2 linked regions of the Salipiger abyssi genome follow. The protein of the gene in region 1 interacts with the protein of each later gene in a pairwise test. Links are inferred from orthologs where the notes say so. Each region holds a gene or a part of one and is shown in the gene's direction. Other genes may lie near its edges. The genes, in order: Ga0080574_RS15870 and Ga0080574_RS20675.

The links.
Region 2: the proteins of Ga0080574_RS15870 (region 1) and Ga0080574_RS20675 interact in binary tests that used the Escherichia coli proteins (3 or more experiments, as listed by UniProt). The link is inferred for Salipiger abyssi from one-to-one orthologs.

Annotation. Positions count from the first base shown.
Region 1 is NZ_CP015093.1:2,535,138-2,545,506, reverse strand. Bases 2,465-6,037 are described here. They hold Ga0080574_RS15870 (2-oxoglutarate dehydrogenase E1 component), read left to right. Parts: upstream 2,465-2,864; coding sequence 2,865-5,837; downstream 5,838-6,037. Other genes in these bases: odhB (2-oxoglutarate dehydrogenase complex dihydrolipoyllysine-residue succinyltransferase), read left to right, coding at 5,842-6,037; Ga0080574_RS15875 (hypothetical protein), read left to right, coding at 2,465-2,868. In the rest of the region: Ga0080574_RS15890 (hypothetical protein), read left to right, coding at 1-250; sucD (succinate--CoA ligase subunit alpha), read left to right, coding at 393-1,280; Ga0080574_RS15880 (sulfotransferase family 2 domain-containing protein), read left to right, coding at 1,362-2,033; more of Ga0080574_RS15875, read left to right, coding at 2,236-2,464; more of odhB, read left to right, coding at 6,038-7,362; Ga0080574_RS15860 (glycosyltransferase family 2 protein), read left to right, coding at 7,555-8,643; Ga0080574_RS15855 (MAPEG family protein), read left to right, coding at 8,640-9,029; lpdA (dihydrolipoyl dehydrogenase), read left to right, coding at 9,121-10,369. UniProt on the Escherichia coli protein: E1 component of the 2-oxoglutarate dehydrogenase (OGDH) complex which catalyzes the decarboxylation of 2-oxoglutarate, the first step in the conversion of 2-oxoglutarate to succinyl-CoA and CO(2).
Region 2 is NZ_CP015093.1:3,514,037-3,523,760, reverse strand. What follows is about bases 4,319-7,246. They hold Ga0080574_RS20675 (ABC-F family ATP-binding cassette domain-containing protein), read left to right. Parts: upstream 4,319-4,819; coding sequence 4,820-6,673; downstream 6,674-7,246. Other genes in these bases: Ga0080574_RS20670 (MarC family protein), read left to right, coding at 6,786-7,246; ndk (nucleoside-diphosphate kinase), read right to left, coding at 4,319-4,599. In the rest of the region: Ga0080574_RS20720 (hypothetical protein), read left to right, coding at 1-508; Ga0080574_RS20715 (heme-dependent oxidative N-demethylase family protein), read right to left, coding at 489-1,244; Ga0080574_RS20710 (EF-hand domain-containing protein), read left to right, coding at 1,463-1,879; Ga0080574_RS20705 (hypothetical protein), read left to right, coding at 1,935-2,240; Ga0080574_RS20700 (RNA polymerase sigma factor), read left to right, coding at 2,322-2,894; Ga0080574_RS20695 (hypothetical protein), read left to right, coding at 2,891-3,205; Ga0080574_RS20690 (hypothetical protein), read left to right, coding at 3,205-3,600; Ga0080574_RS20685 (TfoX/Sxy family protein), read left to right, coding at 3,733-4,080; more of ndk, read right to left, coding at 4,177-4,318; more of Ga0080574_RS20670, read left to right, coding at 7,247-7,406; Ga0080574_RS20665 (retropepsin-like aspartic protease family protein), read left to right, coding at 7,470-8,051; Ga0080574_RS20660 (FAD-binding oxidoreductase), read right to left, coding at 8,335-9,708. UniProt on the Escherichia coli protein: Genetic data indicate it may be involved in ribosome assembly or function.

The DNA of each region.
Region 1 (10,369 bases):
CCTGCTGGCCATCGGGACGGCGCTTCTGGTCTCCAAGCCGCGCATCGGCAAGGTGCCGGAGCCCCGGCAGATGGGCAATGCGCCCCGTCGCAGCCGCTTGCGCCGCGCGGCGCAGCACGGCAGGGATGGCGCGCAGGCCTTTGCTCCGTCGAATGTGACGGACTCGGTCGGGCGGTCGCTTATTCTGGGCGGCGTGGCGCTTCTGGCCGCGCGCGCGCTGGACGAGCTGTCCGGGCGGGACGGCAAGTAACCTCACGACTCTTCGCAAGATTTGCACGGCAGCGCGCCCGCACGGGCGGTGCGCTGTCTTTTCATGTCACCGGCAAGCGTTTCGCCGCGCCGGTACGAAACGTGCGCCGCAACACTGCGGCCCAATAAGGAGAACGCCAAAAATGGCAGTCCTCGTAGACGCAAATACCAAAGTCATCTGTCAGGGCTTCACCGGCTCGCAGGGCACCTTCCATTCCGAACAGGCCATCGCCTACGGCACCAAGATGGTCGGCGGCGTGACCCCCGGCAAAGGCGGCACCGAGCATCTCGGCCTGCCGGTCTTCAACTCGGTCCACGAGGCCGTGCATGTGACCGAAGCCAACGCCTCGGTGATCTACGTCCCGCCGCCCTTCGCCGCGGATTCGATCCTCGAAGCCATCGACGCCGAGATCCCGCTCATCGTCTGCATCACCGAGGGTATCCCGGTGCTCGACATGATGAAGGTGAAGCGCGCGCTGATCGACAGCCCCTGCCGCCTGATCGGCCCGAACTGCCCCGGTGTCATCACGCCCGACGCCTGCAAGATCGGCATCATGCCCGGCCACATCCACAAGCGCGGCAAGGTGGGCGTCGTGTCCCGCTCGGGCACGCTGACCTATGAGGCCGTGAAGCAGACCACCGATCTGGGCCTCGGCCAGTCCTCGGCCGTCGGCATCGGCGGTGACCCGATCAAGGGCACCGAGCATATCGACGTGCTCGACATGTTCCTCGACGATGACGAGACCGAATCCATCATCATGATCGGTGAAATCGGCGGTTCCGCTGAAGAGGAAGCAGCCGAGTTCCTCGCCGAGCAGAAGAAAAAGGGCCGCTGGAAGCCGACCGCCGGGTTCATCGCAGGCCGCACCGCCCCTCCGGGCCGCCGCATGGGCCATGCCGGCGCCATCGTCGCCGGTGGTAAGGGCGACGCGGAGTCGAAAATCGAAGCGATGAAATCCGCCGGTATCGTCGTTGCCGACAGCCCCGCCACGCTCGGCGAGGCCGTCATGGCGGCGATCTCCAAAGGATAAATCCTCTGGCTGCTCCGCCGGCAGGGCGGGGCAGCCCCCCAATTCCGGGGTCTTGCGAGCCTCCAAAAGAACTGGTGATCCATGCCGCTTTTTCGGATCGACAACCGCCTTCACTACTATGCGCACGTCCCCAAGGCGGGAGGCTCATCTGTGGACCATTATCTTGTCGCACGCTTCGGGCAGTTGGGCTTTTTCAACGGCACCTTCGGAGCGCTCCCCGAGGCCAAGCGCTGGACCCGGACCTCGCCCCAGCACATTCGCTGGCGCGATCTTTATCAGCTGGTGCCCCGCGACTGGATCGAGACGTCCTTTGCCGTTGTGCGCGACCCGCTGGCACGCCTGAAAAGCGCCTATCACTTCCAGCGTGAAGCGCTAAAGACGATCCCCGCCGACCGCAGTTTCGAGGATTGGTTCCGCCTGCGCCTGCCGGGTCTGAAGGCCGGAAACTACTTCGACGACAACCATCTCGTTCCGCAGTCCAAAATCGTCCCGCCAGATGCAAAGGTCTTTCGTCTCGAGGACGGGCTGGACCGGATCGTGGGATATCTCGACGCGCTCGAGGGCGCCGAGACCGGTCCTCGGACCATTACCCCGCAGAATGTCCGCGCCAAGGCCGGAGGCGACAAGCCTGCGCCCGCCGCGTTCCTTGCGCCCGATCTGGTCGCCCAGATACAAGACGTCTATGCCGAGGATTACGAACGCTTCGGCTATGCCGGCGTCCCCGCCGAAACCGATCATGCAAAGTCCGTTTAGATCCAGCCCAGCGAGTCGAACCGATGCAAGATCAACGCCCCACAGAGTTTCTCCAGGCCGCCGGCGCCGCACACAGGGTTTGTGCCGATCGCATGGCCGCAACCGTATCGGGAAGGGTGTAGCGCGACCCATGGTCCTGGTGTGCCACGATAAGCGGTTCGTCTTCCTGAAAACGCGGAAGACCGCGGGAACATCCGTCGAAATGTTCCTGCAATCGCTCTGTGCGGCCAATGACGGCCCGCCGGTCGAGAAGACGCATGCCCTTGTGACGCCGCACTATATCGTGGGGCGGCGCCGCATTCCCGAAGCGGAGCGCAACGCGCTCGACCTCGTGTGGTACAACCACATGCCCGCCAGCGACGTCCGCACGCAGATCGGCGAAGACGCCTGGCGCTCCTACCGCAAGATCGCGACGGTCCGGAATCCGTTCGATCTCGCGGTGTCGCAATTCTATTTCCGCAACGAGACGCGCGGCACCTCCCTGCCCGACGATCCCGACGCCCATGTCGCCGCCTTCCGCAAGGCCGTGCGCACACAAAAGTGGCGGTCGAGCGATGTCGTCGTGTTTGACAGGGGGCAGTTCGTGCCCCAGCTGCTGGTGCGTCAAGAAGCGATGGAAGACGATCTAAAGACCGTGTGCGATACGCTCGACCTGCCCTTCGAGCGCGACCGGCTGCCGGTCACGAAACGCACAGGCAATATGCGCTGCGGCCTCGCCGTGGCCGATTATTACGATAACAAAACCGCGAACAGCATTAAAAAGATCTACGGATGGCTGTTCGATTACGCTGGTTACGCAGACACTCCGGCCGGAGAAGATCAGAGGACGCCATGACGGACCAAAGCCCGAACGACCAGTTTCATGCCTCAAGCTTCATGCAGGGGGCGAACGCGGAATATCTCGAACAGATGTACGCCCGCTACGCCAACGACCCGAACGCGGTCGATGCGGCCTGGGCCGAGTTCTTCAACGCCCTGGGCGATGACGAGACCAGCGTGAAGAAGGAGGCGCAGGGCGCCTCGTGGGAGCGCGCCGACTGGCCGCCGAGCCCGAATGACGACCTGACCGCCGCGATCACCGGCGAGTGGCCGCTGCCCGTCGCGCCCGCCGAGGCGAAAGGCGCCGGCAAGAAGATCGCAGACAAGGCCGCCGAAAAGGGCGTGAGCCTCACCGACGACCAGGTGAAACGCGCCGTGCTCGACTCGATCCGCGCGCTGATGATCATCCGCGCCCACCGGATCCGCGGCCACCTCGCCGCCGATCTCGACCCGCTGGGCCTGCATGGCCGCGACGCGCATCCCGAGCTCGACCCCAAGGCCTACGGCTTCACCGAGGCCGACATGGACCGGCCGATCTTCATCGACAACGTGCTGGGGCTCCAGATCGCCTCGATGCGCGAGATCATGGGCGTGCTCAAGCGCACCTATTGCGGCACCTTCGCGCTGCAATACATGCACATCTCTGACCCCGAGCAATCGGCCTGGCTCAAGGAGCGGATCGAAGGCTACGGCAAGGAGGTGAAGTTCACCCGCGAGGGCCGCAAGGCGATCCTCAACAAGATGGTGGAGGCCGAGGGCTTCGAGAAATTCCTCCATGTGAAATACATGGGCACCAAGCGCTTCGGTCTTGATGGCGGTGAATCGCTGATCCCGGCGATGGAGCAGATCATCAAGCGCGGCGGCAATCTCGGCCTGAAAGAGGTCGTGGTCGGCATGCCCCACCGTGGCCGCCTCTCGGTGCTGGCCAACGTGATGAACAAGCCCTACCGCGCGATCTTCAACGAGTTCCAGGGCGGCAGCTTCAAGCCTGACGACGTGGACGGCTCGGGCGACGTGAAATATCACCTCGGCGCCTCCTCGGACCGCGAGTTCGACGGCAACACCGTCCACCTGTCGCTCACCGCGAACCCCTCGCACCTTGAGGCGGTGAACCCGGTTGTGCTCGGCAAGGTCCGCGCGAAGCAGGACCAGCTCGGCGACACCGAGCGCCGCGCGGTGCTGTCGATCCTGCTGCACGGCGATGCGGCCTTTGCCGGCCAGGGCGTCGTGGCCGAGTGCTTTGCGCTTTCGGGCCTGCGCGGCCATCGCACCGGCGGCACGATCCATATCGTGGTGAACAACCAGATCGGCTTTACCACCGCGCCGCATTTCTCGCGCTCCTCCCCCTACCCCACCGACAACGCGCTGGTGGTCGAGGCGCCGATCTTCCACGTCAATGGCGACGACCCGGAGGCCGTGGTGCATGCCGCCAAGGTGGCCACCGAGTTCCGCCAGAAATTCGGCAAGGACGTGGTCATCGACATGTTCTGCTACCGCCGCTTCGGTCACAACGAGGGCGACGAGCCCATGTTCACCAACCCGGTGATGTACAAGCAGATCAAGAGCCACAAGACCACGCTGACGCTCTATACCGAGCGGCTGGTCAAGGACGGTCTGATCCCCGAGGGCGAAATCGAGGACATGAAGGCCGCCTTCCAAGCGCATCTCAACGAAGAGTTCGAAGCCGGCAAGACCTACAAGCCGAACAAGGCCGATTGGCTGGACGGGCGCTGGTCGCATCTCGACAAGCAGAAAGAGGGCAATTACCAGCGCGGCGAAACCGCGATCAAACCCGAGACGCTGGCAGAGATCGGCACCGGCCTCACCACCGTTCCCGAGGGCTTCCCGCTGCACAAGACCGTGGGCCGCTTCCTCGATCACCGCAAGAAGATGTTCGAGAGCGGTCACGGCTTCGACTGGGCGACCGCCGAGAGCATCGCCTTCGGCTCGCTGCTGACCGAGGGGTATCCGGTGCGTCTGGCCGGCCAGGACAGCACGCGCGGCACCTTCTCGCAGCGCCATTCCGGCCTGATCAACCAGGAAAACGAAGACCGCTACTACCCGCTGAACAATATCCGCGAGGGTCAGGCCCGCTATGAGGTGATCGACTCGGCGCTTTCGGAATACGCGGTCTGCGGCTTTGAATACGGCTATTCGCTGGCCGAGCCCAACGCGCTGGTACTCTGGGAAGCGCAGTTCGGCGATTTCGCCAACGGCGCGCAGATCATGTTCGACCAGTTCGTCTCCTCGGGCGAAAGCAAGTGGCTGCGCATGTCGGGCCTCGTCTGCCTGCTGCCGCACGGTTTCGAAGGCCAGGGGCCGGAGCACTCCTCCGCCCGTCTGGAGCGCTTCCTGCAAATGTGCGGTCAGGACAACTGGATCGTCGCCAACTGCTCGACCCCGGCGAACTACTTCCACATCCTGCGCCGGCAGCTGCACCGCTCCTACCGCAAGCCGCTGATCATGATGACGCCGAAATCGCTGCTGCGTCACAAGCTGGCGGTCTCGGATGCGGAGGCCTTCACCACCGGGTCGAGCTTCCACCGGGTGCTGTGGGACGACGCCGAGAAGGGGCATTCGGAGACCAATCTGAAGCCGGATGCCGAGATCAAGCGCGTGGTGATGTGTTCCGGCAAGGTCTATTACGACCTGCTGGAAGAGCGCGACGCGCGCGGGCTCGACGACGTCTATCTGCTGCGGATCGAGCAGTTCTACCCCTTCCCGGCGCTGTCGCTGGTCAAGGAGCTGGAACGCTTCAAGGGCGCCGAGATGATCTGGTGCCAGGAAGAGCCCAAGAACCAGGGTGCCTGGACCTTCATCGAGCCCAATATCGAATGGGTGCTGGGGCGTATCGACGCCACCCACAAGCGGCCGGTCTATGTCGGTCGCGCCACCTCGGCCTCGCCCGCGACGGGTCTGGCCAGCCAGCACAAGGCACAACAAGAGGCGCTTGTGAACGAAGCGCTGACCATCGAAGGGAATTAAGACAATGACGACCGAAGTGCGCGTCCCCACGCTCGGGGAATCCGTGACCGAGGCAACCGTTGCCACCTGGTTCAAGAAGCCGGGCGACAGTGTCGACGTGGACGAGATGCTGTGCGAACTGGAAACCGACAAGGTGACCGTCGAGGTTCCCTCTCCCGTCGAAGGTGTCCTGGAAGACATCGTCGCACAGGAAGGCGACACGGTGGGCGTCGACGCCCTGCTGGCCAATATCGCTCCGGCGGGCGAAGCCGGCTCGACCACCGTCGAGGAACGCCCCTCCGCCACCAAACCCGAGGCCAAGCCGTCGTCTGACGACGCGACCCCGGTCGACGTGATGGTGCCGACCTTGGGTGAATCGGTGACCGAGGCCACCGTCTCGACCTGGTTCAAGAAGGTCGGCGACGCGGTGCAGCAGGACGAGATGCTCTGCGAGCTGGAAACCGACAAGGTGTCGGTCGAAGTGCCCGCCCCCGCCTCCGGTGTGCTGACCGAGATCCTCGCCGAGGAAGGCGCCACGGTCGAGGCCGGCGGCAAGCTGGCGGTGATGTCGGGCGGCGCCGGCGCCGCGGCCTCCGCGCCTGCGGAAAGCAAGGCTCCTGCCGAAGCCCCCGCCTCCTCCGGCGGCAAGGATGTCGAGGATGCGCCGTCGGCCAAGAAGGCCATGGCCGAAGCCGGTCTCGACCCCAAGCAGGTCACCGGCACCGGCAAGGACGGCCGCATCATGAAAGAGGATGTCTCCGCCGCCATCTCCGCCGCGAAATCGGCCCCCGCCCCGGCGGCGGCTCCGGCCCAGGCGCAGCGCGCGCCGAGCCCGGCCGAGGATGCTGCCCGCGAAGAGCGCGTCAAGATGACCCGGCTGCGCCAGACCATCGCGCGCCGCCTCAAGGACGCGCAGAACACCGCCGCCATGCTCACCACCTATAACGAGGTGGACATGACCGAGGTGATGGCGCTGCGGAACCAGTACAAGGATCTCTTCGAGAAGAAGCACGGCGTGCGTCTGGGCTTCATGTCCTTCTTCACCAAGGCCTGCTGCCACGCGCTGAAGGAAGTGCCCGAGGTCAACGCCGAGATCGACGGCACCGACGTGGTCTACAAGAACTTCGTGCATATGGGCATCGCCGCCGGCACCCCGCAGGGTCTGGTCGTTCCGGTGCTGCGCGATGTCGACGCCAAGAGCTTTGCCGAGATTGAGGCGGAGATCGCCGAGAAGGGCAAGCGCGCCCGCGACGGCAAGCTCTCCATGGCCGAGATGCAGGGCGGCACCTTCACGATCTCGAACGGCGGCGTCTACGGCTCGCTGATGTCCTCGCCGATCCTGAACCCGCCGCAATCGGGCATCCTCGGCATGCACAAGATCCAGGACCGCCCGATGGTCATCAATGGCGAGATCAAGATCCGCCCGATGATGTATCTGGCGCTCTCCTACGATCACCGCATCGTCGACGGCAAGGGCGCCGTGACCTTCCTCGTGCGCGTCAAGGAAGCGCTGGAGGATCCGCGCCGGCTGCTGATGGATCTGTAAAGATCGCCTAACGTGCAGCCGCTCCGGAGCGGACGCGGCTGCACGGTCAAACTTCCTCGGTACGATACCGATAGCCAGACAGTCCGTTCACAGGTCGATGTTCATGCAAGCCCCGTTTGTTTTGCCCCTTGCCCATCGGCGTCGTCCTTCCGGGGACGTGCGGTCTATGCGCGGTCGACCGGGCGGGTCGTGATGGCACACCGGATCGCACTCGCCACCTGCATGCGCAACGAGGGGATCTTCCTGCTCGAATGGCTGGCCTATCATGTCGCGCTGGGTTTCGAGCAGATCGTGATCGTGACCAATGACTGCACCGACGAATCCGACATTTTGCTCGATTTGCTTGCCGAGCATGGCCTCGTCAGGCATATCCGGCAATCGGTTCCGCCAGGCGGGTCGCCGCAGAACAGGGGCATGGACATCGTGCTGCGTCTGGCCCGCGACGAGGGCCTCAGCCATATCCTGCACATCGACTCGGACGAGTTTCTCTACGTTCCGCACGGGCTCTCCGCCCTGCTCGCCCGAACCCGCGACGCCGACGTCGTACCGATCCCCTGGCGGCTCTTCGGCGACAATGGCTTGTCCGAATGGCATCCCGGCGATCTCGTCATCGAGTGCAATGTGCGCGCCGAAACCGCACCGGAACCGGGCAAGGCGAAATCCAAATGCCTCTTCAAGGTGGCAAGTTTCGGTCGCGCGACGGATCACAATCCGCGCGATCCGCTGGTCTCCGATCCCTTGGTGCTATCACCCGATGGCGAAGAGCTCCGCAACGGCACACTGTATCAGCCGAAATCGGCACGTTTCAGACCGCACGACGTCGCCACGCGCGCGAAGACGGCCCAGATTTTCCACTATGGGGTACGCTCCGAGGATACGTTCATGATGAAGAACCACCGCGGCGACGGTCAGGGCAAGCAGGGAGATACCAAGTATCACATCGGCAGCCACTGGCATCGGATGGCAAACATCAATGAAACGGCAGCGCCCGAGATGGCCGCCTATCTGCCCGCACTCAAGAAGCGGCTGGCGAAATGGCGCGCCGTTCCGGAAATCGCGCGGGCGGAGCATGCCTGTCAGGATCGTTTCCGGCAAGATCGCGCGCAGTTTCTCACCGCCGAGAACATCGCCGCACGGACCCGCGGAAAAGCTCCGCCTCCTCTGGACCACGGCACCTCTCGCTCGCGACAGGCGGCACGCAGCCCGGCCGCGCTCCGGGGTCACCCCCATGACCCGAGCGAGAGGTCCCGGGTCAAGCCCGGGAGGGGTGGCGCCAGATGACCCCCGAACTCACCGCCCTCGCCCTCGCCGCGCTGTTGCAGATCGGCCAGATGGCGCTCTTCTCCGTGCTGGCGCAGAAACAGGTGGGCCGCGACTATGCCGCCTCGCCGCGCGACGCGCCGCGCACGCTCACAGGCCATGCGGGCCGCGCCCAGCGGGCGATGAACAACCATTTCGAGGGGCTGCTGCTCTTCGCCATCGCCACGCTGCTTGTCACCTATACCGACAAGACCAGCGCGATCACCGTGCTCTGCGCGCTGATCTACCTGATCGCCCGGGTGCTCTATGTGCCCGCCTATCTCTTCGCCTGGACGCCCTGGCGCTCGCTCATCTGGGCCATTGGCCCGCTCGCAACAACAATTCTGCTGATCGCCGCGCTTTTCTAGCGTTTCCATTGGCACCAAATATCCCGGGGTGAATGCGGCGCAGCCGCAGAGGGGCTGGCCCCTCCCCGAACAAAAGAGGAAAGGACATCCCATGGCACAATACGACGTCATCGTGATCGGCGCGGGCCCGGGCGGCTATGTCGCCGCCATCCGCTGCGCGCAGCTGGGTCTCAAGACCGCCTGCGTCGAGGGCCGTGACACCCTCGGCGGCACCTGCCTCAACGTGGGCTGCATCCCGTCGAAGGCGCTGCTGCATGCCTCCCACCAGCTGCACGAGGCCGAACACAACTTCGCCAGCATGGGGCTGAAGGGCAAGGCGCCGTCGGTCGACTGGAAACAGATGCTCTCCTACAAGGACGACGTGATCGGCCAGAACACCAAGGGCATCGAGTTCCTCTTCAAGAAGAACAAGATCGACTGGATCAAGGGCTGGGCCAGCATCCCCGAAGCCGGCAAGGTGGTGGTCGGCGACGACACCTACGAAACCAAGAACATCATCGTCGCCAGCGGCTCCGAGCCCAGCTCGCTGCCCGGCGTCGAGATCGACGAGAAGGTCGTGGTCAGCTCCACCGGAGCGCTGGAGCTGCCGAAAGTGCCGAAGAAGATGGTCGTCATCGGTGCCGGCGTGATCGGGCTGGAACTGGGCTCGGTCTACAAACGCCTCGGCTCCGAGGTCTCGGTAATCGAGTTCCTCGACGTGATCACCCCCAGCATGGACACCGAGGTGCAGCGCAGCTTCCAGAAGATGCTGACCAAGCAGGGGCTGGAATTCACCCTCGGCGCGGCGGTGCAGAAGGTCGAGGCCTCCAAGACCAAGGCCAAGGTCACCTACAAGCTGCGCAAGGACGACAGCGAGCATGAGGTCGAGGCCGATGTGGTGCTGGTCGCCACCGGCCGCCGCCCCTTCACCGACGGTCTGGGGCTCGACACGCTCGGCGTCGCGGTAAGCGAGCGCGGCCAGATCAAGACCGACGGCCACTGGCAGACCAATGTGAAGGGCATCTACGCCATCGGCGACGCCATCGACGGGCCGATGCTGGCGCATAAGGCCGAGGACGAGGGCATGGCCTGCGCCGAGGTGATTGCCGGCAAGCACGGCCATGTGAATTACGGCGTCATCCCCAGCGTGATCTACACCTGGCCCGAGGTTGCTTCGGTCGGCGCCACCGAGCAGGAGCTGAAGAACGATGGCAAGGCCTACAAGGTGGGCAAGTTCCCGTTCATGGGCAATGCCCGCGCCAAGGCGATGTTCGCCAGCGAAGGCTTCGTCAAGATCCTCGCCGACAAGGAAACCGACCGCATCCTCGGCGCGCATATCATCGGCCCGGGCGCCGGCGATC
Region 2 (9,724 bases), 980 kb from region 1 along the record:
CGCGCAGACGGTTCTGGCGATCCTCGAATATTGCAGGGTCGACCGGATCGAGTGGTTCTCGCCCGACACGGTGATAGGTTCGGAGGATTTCATCCGCCTGCACACCTATGTCTCGCCCCGGCGCAAACGCCTGGCGCCGCTGGAAGACGAAGAGGAATTCGCCCTGTCGGAAAGCGTCCGCAAGGCGATGGCGCAGCAGGGCATCGAGCCGGAGCCGATGTCGATCTACAGCCGCAAAGGCACCGTGGTCGGCAAGGCCGTGGAGACGGTGCGCGACCGCATCGCCGAGCAGCCCCCCGAAGAGCGCCGCCTGAAGCTCGCCGGCTGGCTGATGACCGGGCTTCTGGGGATCATGTCCTTTCCCATCGCCTCGGCGCTGGTGGTCTTCGGGCTCGGGCGCGGCATGGATTTCCGCCTCGCCACCCAGGCCCTCACCATGACCTCACTCTTCGTGGTGCTTCAGAACGCCGATCTGGTCGACATGTCGCTCACCGGGCTGCTGAACTGAGCGCCTCGGTCGCCGCGCGCGTCAGCACATAGGTGTGGATCGAGAACACCACCGCGCGGGTTTGCGGCAGCCGCACCAGGCATTGCCGCTCTGAGCGGAAATAAGGCGCGGTGGCGGGATCGGCGCGCTCGTTGTTGTCGTGCCGGGGCCCAGGCTGGAACAGCGCCGGATCGTCCTGCCAGAGCCGGTTGAACCGCATCAGCGGCCGTCCCGGCTGCACCCCGTCGAAAAGCCGCTGCACACGCTTTGCGATGCCGTCATCGTATTCCGGGATCGGGATGTGGATCGCGGTGAGCGGGCGCATCATCTTCTCCGCCAGCCGCCACCCCGCCGGAAAGCACAGCACCGCGCCGGTCAGCACATGTTCATCGCTGCCCGGGCGTTTTTCCAGCAGGCAGAGATCCTCCTGCACCAGCCGTCCCAGCGTGCCCATGGGATCGTCGCGGTCGAGCGGCACCTGCACGGCATCGGGCCGGGTCACCGTTTCGCTTTCGCGCACGAAGCCCTCGGGCAGATTGGCAAGCACCATCTCCAGCAGCTCTTCGGCGGCAGGCCGCGCGTCGGGATCGAGCTGGAGCACCGCCGCGCGGTCGGTGTCGAGCAGCCGCGCGCGCTCGGCCATCTGCGCGCCATAGGCCTCGTCCACCAGCAGCCAGTCGGCCATGTGCACCGGCCCGATATTGGGCAGCGGGCGCACGCTTGCGAGATCGTAGGGAAGACGGTTTTGCAGGATCATGCCTTTTGCCTAGAGCCGCCCCGCCGTCGCCGCAAGAGCCTGGGGGTGAAACGCGGCACCCTGCCCCATGGGCCGCCCGAAAGCCGGGCGCCCGGCAGGCGCCTTGGCTGTGGCGCGAGAGAAAAAACCACCCCGACGCAGAAATTATCGAACGGCCCGTAAGGGGGACGCTCCGGCGCCGTACTCCCATGTGAAAACACACTCAGTCGGAGACATTGATGACAGTGAGACAGATCATAACCCGGGCCGCCTTTGCACTGGCCCTGTTCCCCGGCGCGGCGCTGGCGCAGGACAGCCTCTTCATGCAGCTCGACGCCAATGGCGACGGCGTGATCGACGGCAATGAGTTCCTGCAACTGCGGATCAGCATGTTCGACCGGATCGACGCCGACCGCTCGGGCACAATCACCGCTGCCGAGATCGAGACCGCCCGCCAGGCGCTGCCCGGCAAGCGCACCATGCAGTCCGACAAGCGGATCTGGGATCAGGACGCCAATGACGACGGCATGCTCACCCTGGCCGAATACACCGCGCAGACGCGCGGTTTCGACATGGCCGACCGCAACAATGACGGCGTGATCAGCAGTGCGGAATACAACCGCATCGCCCGTTTCCTCGCCGCCTACCGCCCGTAACCCAACCAAGACCCTCGAACACGTCAACCTATTCCCCACTGAAAGGACCATCATTATGAAAACCGTTCGCTTCTTCGCCATCCTCGCCCTGCCGCTGATGGCCGCCACCGCCCTGCCCGCGCAGAATATCACCGTGACCAATGGCAACGGCGGCACTGTGCAGAAATCGCGCGACTGCGACCGCAGTGCCGGAACCGCGAACTGCGCGACAAGCACCACGGCAACCACTGCCGGCGGCAAGTCGGCCACCTGGGGCAAGGACCGCACCCGTGTGAGCGGCAACGGCGCCTCGGCGACCACGGTCACCAACACCGGCCCCGGCGGCCAGAGCGGCACCCGCACCCGCCTGGTGACGAAGTAATGATCCTCCGGCAGCCCGTGCCGTAAGGTGACGGGCTGCCGGCCCTTGCCCCGCGCCGGACCGGTGCCAAAGCTGACAGAGATGGATCAACGTGCAGAAGACGCGCGGGCGGCGATGGCCGCCATGGCGCAGGGGGACCGGCAGGCGCTGGGGCGGCTCGTTGCGCTCTACGGGCCGGGGCTGACGCGCTATGCCGCGCAGATGCTCGATGCGCCCTCGGAGGCTGAAGACGTGGTGCAGGAGGTCTTTCTCAAGGCCTGGCGCAACGCCGGACGCTACGATCCCGCCAAGGCCGCCGTGTCGACCTGGCTCTACCGGATCGCGGTCAACCATTGTATCGACCGCAGCCGCCGCACCCGCTTCCGCCGCTTCATCGGCCTGGAAGCAACCGACGAGATGAGCGATGACGGCCCCGGAGCGGCCGCCATCCATGAGAGCCGCGACCGGCTGGCGCATACACGCGCTGCCATTGCGGAGCTCCCCGACCGCCAGCGCCGCGCGATCCTTCTGCGCGCCGCCGGCGACATGAGCACCGCCGAGATCGCCGCCACGATGGGGGTGAGCCCCGGCGCGGTGGAACAACTGCTGGTGCGGGCGCGCAACACGCTGCGCCGCCAGCTCGACCCGGACGAAATGGAGGAGAGGAGGCCATGATGGAAGACGACGACAAGGACCGCGCCTTCGATGCCGCGCTGGCGGCGGCGCTGAAAGACGAGATGCCGGTGGAAACCCCGATGCTGGCGCGCGCGGTGCTGAGCCGGCTCGCCGAGGAGGAAACCGGCCCTCACCGGGCGGAGGGACTGGCCGAGGTACTGAGCCATCCCGGCCCGGTCGCGGCGGGCTATGGGCTGATGCTGCTGGGCGCCGCGGTGCTGGGCTATGCCGCCCTGCCGGCGCTTGGCGGCGACGATCTGGTCTTTGCCAGCGCCATCGCGCAGCTTCTCGGCTTTCCGGGGGGGCTGTGATGGGACGGATCCGACGCAATTCCGGCCGTATCGCGCTGATCGCGGTGCTTGCCGTCTCGCTGCTGGGCAACGCCCTGACCGCCGGCGCGCTGCTGCGCTTCAAGGCGATGCGCAGCGAGCTGCTCGGCCCGGTCGCCGAGGCGGCGGTGTTCCCGAGAGAGGTCCGCCGCGATCTGCGCGCCGCGCTGGCGGAGAACGCCGACACGCTGCGCCCGGCGCTGCACGATCTTGCCCGGGCGCGCGCCGCAATCGTGACGGCGGGCATGACGGAGCCCTTCGACCGCGCCGAGGTCGAGGCGGCGATGGATATCTTCCGTGATGAGGCGGAGGCCACCATCGCGCAGGTGCAGGCTGTGGTTCTGGAAGTGCTGGCGGCCCGCGCCGGGTCCGAGTGAACCTGGCGGGCTTGTTCCCCGCCCGCGCGGGTGGCAAAATCTTTGGCGAAGCCTTGGGAGAGCCCTCATGCCGCACATTGCCTTTCTGATCCGGTTGCCGGGCCTGCGTCGCGGCGGCGAGGTCTGAGCGCGATGGGCACGCCTGTCTCCTCGATCCGCAATCTCGGCCCGGCGGTCGAGGCGGCGCTGGCCCGCGCCGGCGTGCCCGACGCGGAGACGCTGCGCGAGATCGGTGCGCATGAGGCCTATGCGCGGATGCTGCGGGCGGGCACGAAGGCGCATTTCATCGGCTATTACGTGATGCATATGGCGCTTCAGGGCCGGCCCTGGAACGATTGCCGGGGCAAGGAGAAAGAGGCGCTGCGGCTGCGGTTCGACGCGCTCTGCGCGGAGGTCGCCGGGGTGGCGGCGCTGAGCGGCATCGAGGCGGTGCTGGACGAGATCGGCGTCGTGCCGCGCGAGCGCCTGCAAGGCGGGTGACGCTCGGTGCCCCTTGCGGGGCGTCTCGCTGCGGCAAACGAAAACGGGCGCCCTCTCCGGCGCCCGTTTCGTGTTTCTGACCTGGAAAGGCGGCGCTTAGCCCACCAGCTCCAGACCGGAGAAGTAATAGGCGATCTCGACGGCGGCGGTTTCCGGCGCGTCGGAGCCGTGCACCGAGTTCTCGCCGACCGACTCGGCGAATTCGGCGCGGATGGTGCCCTCGGCGGCGTCGGCCGGGTTGGTGGCGCCCATCACTTCGCGGTTCTTCGCGATGGCGCCTTCGCCTTCCAGCACCTGCACCACGACCGGCTCGGAGGCCATGAACTCGCAGAGCTCGTCATAGAACGGGCGCTCCGCATGCACCTTGTAGAACTCGCCGGCCTGCGCCTTGGTCAGCTGGATGCGCTTCTGCGCGACGATGCGCAGGCCCGCTTCCTCGAACTTGGCGTTGATCTTGCCGGTGAGGTTGCGGCGGGTGGCATCGGGCTTGATGATCGAAAGGGTACGTTCGACGGCCATGTCTGGTCTCCATTGAAAAGCCGGGCGTCAGGCCCGGCCGGTATTCGCTGGCGTGGGCGTTAGCATGCAGGCGCAAGATTGGGAAGACCTCGCTTGCCGACCCGCGCGGCGCTGCGCGCCCGCGGCGAGGGGCCAGCCCCTCGCGCACCCCGGGATATTTCCTGCCAATGGAAGACCATGGGGGATTTCCGCCGGCGCGGCGCTCTGCTAGAGCGCCCCCATGCTACGGATCGACGATATTTCCTTTTCCATCGAGGGCCGGCCTCTGTTCGAGGGCGCCTCCGCCGTGATTCCCGCCGGCCACAAGGTCGGGCTCGTGGGGCCGAACGGCGCCGGCAAGACCACGCTCTTCCGGCTGATCCGGGGCGAGCTGACGCTGGACGGGGGCGAGATCTCCCTGCCCGAGCGCGCCCGCATCGGCGGCGTGGCGCAGGAGGCGCCGGCAAACGACATGTCGCTGATCGAGACGGTGCTGGCCGCCGATGCCGAGCGCGCCGCGCTGATGGCCGAGGCCGAAACCGCCACCGACCCGCATCGCATCGCCGATGTGCAGACCCGGCTCGCCGATATCGACGCCTGGTCAGCGGAGGGGCGCGCCGCGTCGATCCTCAAGGGTCTGGGCTTCAGCGAGGCGGATCAGCAGCGCCCGAGCTCGGATTTCTCCGGCGGCTGGCGGATGCGGCTGGCACTGGCCGGCGTGCTCTTTGCCCAGCCCGACCTCCTGCTGCTCGACGAGCCGACCAACTATCTCGACCTCGAAGGCGCGCTCTGGCTGGAAAGCTATCTGACGCGCTACCCGCATACGGTGATCGTGATCAGCCACGACCGCGGGCTGCTGAACCGCGCGGTGGGCGCGATCCTGCATCTGGAGGCGCGCAAGCTGACGCTCTATCAGGGCGGCTACGACACCTTCGCGCGCACCCGGGCCGAGCGTCGCGCGGTGCAGGCCGCCGCCGCCCGCAAGCAGGACGAGCGCCGGGCGCATCTGCAAAGCTTTGTCGACCGGTTCCGCGCCAAGGCCTCTAAGGCCAAGCAGGCGCAGGCGCGGCTCAAGATGATCGCGCGGATGGAGACCATCACGGCGCCCGAGGATGCCGCCAAGCGGGTGTTCAGCTTCCCGCAGCCCGACCAGCTCTCGCCGCCCATCGTGGCGCTGGAGGGCGGCGCCACGGGCTATGGCGAGCGCCAGGTGCTGCAACGGCTGGATCTGCGCATCGACCAGGACGACCGCATCGCGCTCCTGGGCCGCAACGGTCAGGGCAAGTCGACGCTGTCGAAGCTGCTCGCCGACCGCCTTCCGCTGATGGCGGGCAAGATGACCCGCAGCTCCAAGCTGCGCATCGGCTATTTCGCCCAGCATCAGGTGGACGAGCTGCATCTCGACGAAACGCCCCTGCAACATCTCCAGCGCGAGCGCCCCGACACGGCGCCCGCGAAGCTGCGCGCCCAGCTCGCCGGCTTCGGGCTGATGGCGGCGCAGGCGGAGACCGAGGTCGGCCGGCTCTCGGGCGGGCAGAAGGCGCGGCTGTCGCTGCTGCTGGCGACGCTGGATGCGCCGCATATGCTGATCCTCGACGAGCCCACCAACCACCTCGATATCGAGAGCCGCGAGGCGCTGGTCGAGGCGCTGACGGAATATTCCGGCGCGGTGATCCTCGTCAGCCACGACATGCACCTGCTAAGCCTCGTCGCCGACCGGCTCTGGCTGGTGAAGGACGGCACGGTGAAGCCCTATGAGGACGATCTCGACGCCTACCGCTCCCTGCTGCTGACGCAGGACAAACCCGCCAGGCCCGAGAAACCCGCCGCGCCGAAACCGCCGAAACCCTCGCGCGACGCGATCCTGGCGCTGCGCTCGGAGGTCCGCAAATGCGAGGCGCGGGTGGAAAAGATCGAGGAGATGCGCGAGAAGCTCGCCAAAAAACTCGCCGACCCGGCGCTCTACGAAGACGGGCGCGCCGGCGAGCTGGAGACCTGGAACAAGAAATACGCCGAGGTCATGGACGGGCTGCACCGCGCCGAGGCGCTCTGGGAAACGGCACTGGAAAAGCTGGAGACGGCGGAGGCGCGCTGAGCCCCGCCCCTTCATCTTTCCGGCAAATACTCCGTCGCGCGCTCTGCCGCCCCGCGCCGCCCTCAGGCCCGGCGCGCTGGACAAGCTGCCCGCCAGCCCCTACCCCTGAGGCATGGAGCCCGCCTTTCTCGTCACCGCCTTTGCCACGCTCTTCGTGGTGATCGACCCGATCGGCCTGACGCCGATCTTCATCGCGCTGACGCAGGGCGCCGATGCCCGCCATCGCCGCGCGGTGGCGCTGCGGGCCTGCATCATCGCGGCGCTGATCCTGCTGCTCTTTACCTTCTTCGGCGAGGCGGTGCTGGGCTTCATCGGCATCTCCATGCCCGCGTTCCGCATCGCCGGCGGCATCCTGCTGTTCCTCACCGCGCTCGACATGCTGTTCGAACGCCGCTCCAAGCGACGCGAGGACAAGGCCGGCGAAGAGGAGTCCCTGCCCGACCCGTCGGTCTTTCCCATCGCCATCCCGCTGATTGCCGGCCCCGGCGCCATCGCCACGATGATCCTGCTCACCGGGCAGACGGCGTCCGGCCTCGAAATGGCGGCGGTGCTCGGCGTGATGGTGGCGGTGCTGCTGGTGGTGCTGACGCTGTTTCTTAGCGCCGGGATGATCGAGCGGGCGCTCGGCCATACCGGCATCGTGGTGGTGACGCGTCTGCTTGGCATGCTACTGGCGGCGCTCTCGGTGCAGTTCGTCATCGACGGGCTGCGTAATATCGGTGCGCTGGTCTGACCCCTGTTATCGCCCGCCACCCATGCCTACATACAGCATAGCGGAACCAGCGGAGCACGGGCCTTGACAGAGTTCGATTACGGAAATCTCGCCTATCTCGGCCTGCTCGGCGCCGTTCTGGTGATCTGGATGTTCATCCAGAATCGCGAAAGGCTGGGTCAAAAGCTGCAATATCTCGCTATCTGGGGGCTGATCTTTCTGGGCGCCATCGCCGCTGTCGGGCTCTGGGGCGATATCCGCCAGACGGTGATGCCGAGCCAGGCGGTGTTTGCCGATGAGGGCCGGGTCGAACTGCCGCGCGCGCCGGACGGGCATTACTATGTCTCGCTCGACATCAACGGCGTGCCGACGCGCTTTGTCATCGACACCGGCGCCACCGGCATGGTGCTGACCCAGCAGGACGCCGAGCGCGCCGGGCTCGACGCCGAGGGCCTGATGTTCCACGGCGAGGCGAGCACCGCGAACGGCATCGTGCGCACCGCACCGGTGCGGCTCGACGAGGTGGCACTGGGGCCGTTCACCGACCGTGGCGTGCGCGCCTATGTGAATGGCGGCACCATGCGGACCTCGCTGCTCGGGATGAGCTATCTTCAACGGTTCGAACGGCTGGAGATCTCCGGCGGTCGGCTGATTCTGGAGCGCTGAGCGCCGGGCGCGTGTCCCCGCCCCGGACTTGATCCGGGGCCTCTGCGGTTGCTCTGGGCGGTCCCTTTTGTCGTTCTTTTGTTCAGTCGCCGTTCTGGCGCTCCGGCGCCTGTAATGCCTGCACCAAGCCAGACGACCGAGCGCTCTTCGCTGCGACCGCAGAGGCCCCGGATCAAGTCCGGGGCGAGGTATCCTTCTTGACGGCGTACCGCATCATGCAGGGGCGTCACCGTAGGGTGGGCAATCCTACCCACCGCTCCACCTCCCGCCAACAGGACCGGCGCTACCCCTGCCGCACCAGCTTGCCCGGGTTCATCAGCCCCTGCGGGTCGAGCGCGCGCTTGATCTCGCCCATCACGTCCCAGCCGGCACCGTGCTCGGCCTCCATGAAGCCCATCTTGCCCTGGCCCACGCCATGCTCGCCGGTGCAGGTGCCGCCAAGCGCCAGCGCGCGCTCGGCCATGCGGTGCGACAGCCGCTTGGCCGTCTCCAGCTCGGCGGGCTGCTCGGGATCGACCAGCAGCACCGCGTGGAAATTGCCGTCGCCCACATGGCCGAGGATCGGCCCCGGGATACCGCTGGCGGCGATATCGGCCTGGGTTTCCTCCACCGCCCGCGCAAGCTGCGAGATCGGCACGCACATATCCGTCACCACCGCGCGGCTGCCCTTGCGCGCCGCGAGGATGGCGTAATAGCCATTGTGCCGCAGCGCCCAGAGCGCCCGGCGCTCCTCCTCCCGCGCCGACCAGCGGAAGGGCGAGGCACCGTGATCGGCGACGATCTCGCCGAAGCGCTCGGCATCCTGCGCCACGCTTTCCGGCGAGCCGTGAAACTCCACCAGCAGATGCGGTGCCTCGGCCATCTCCATGCCGGAATAGGCGGTGAAGGCACGCGCTGTCGCGTCGTCGACGAACTCGATCCGCGCCATGGGGATGCCCATCTGGATCACCTCCATCACCGCCGTCACAGCAGATCCCATATCGGGAAAGGCGCAGATGCCGGCGCTGGTGGCCTCGGGCACGCCATACAGCCGCAGCGTCAGCTCGGTCACCAGACCCAGCGTGCCCTCCGAGCCCACCATCAGCGCGGTGAGATCGTAGCCCGCAGCGCTCTTGCGCGCCCGCGTGCCGGTGCGGATCACCCGCCCGTCCGCCAGCACCACCTGAAGCCCCAGAACATTGTCGCGCATCGTGCCGTAGCGCACCGTGGTGGTGCCCGAGGCCCGCGTCATCGCCATGCCGCCGAGCGAGGCGTTGGCGCCGGGATCGACCGGAAAGAACAGCCCCGTGGCGCGCAGCTCCTCGTTCAGCGCCTCGCGGGTCACGCCGGGCTGCACCGTCACATCCATATCCGTGGGGCGGATTTCCAGCACCTTGTTCATGCGGGTGAAATCCACCACCACGCCGCCCCGAACCGCGAGCCCGTGGCCCTCCAGCGAGGTGCCCGCGCCCCAGCCAGTCACCGGGCAGCCGTGTTCGGCGCAGATCGCCACCAGCGCCTGCACCTCTTCGGTGCTTTCGGGATAGGCCACCGCGTCGGGCGGCGTCAGCGGGAAATAGGATTCCGAGCGACCATGCGCGGTCAGTTCGGACTTGGACCTGCTGAGCCGTTCGCCTAGGAGTAAGGCGATAGCGTCGAGGGCTGTTGCGATGGACATTAAGAACCTCCGGATC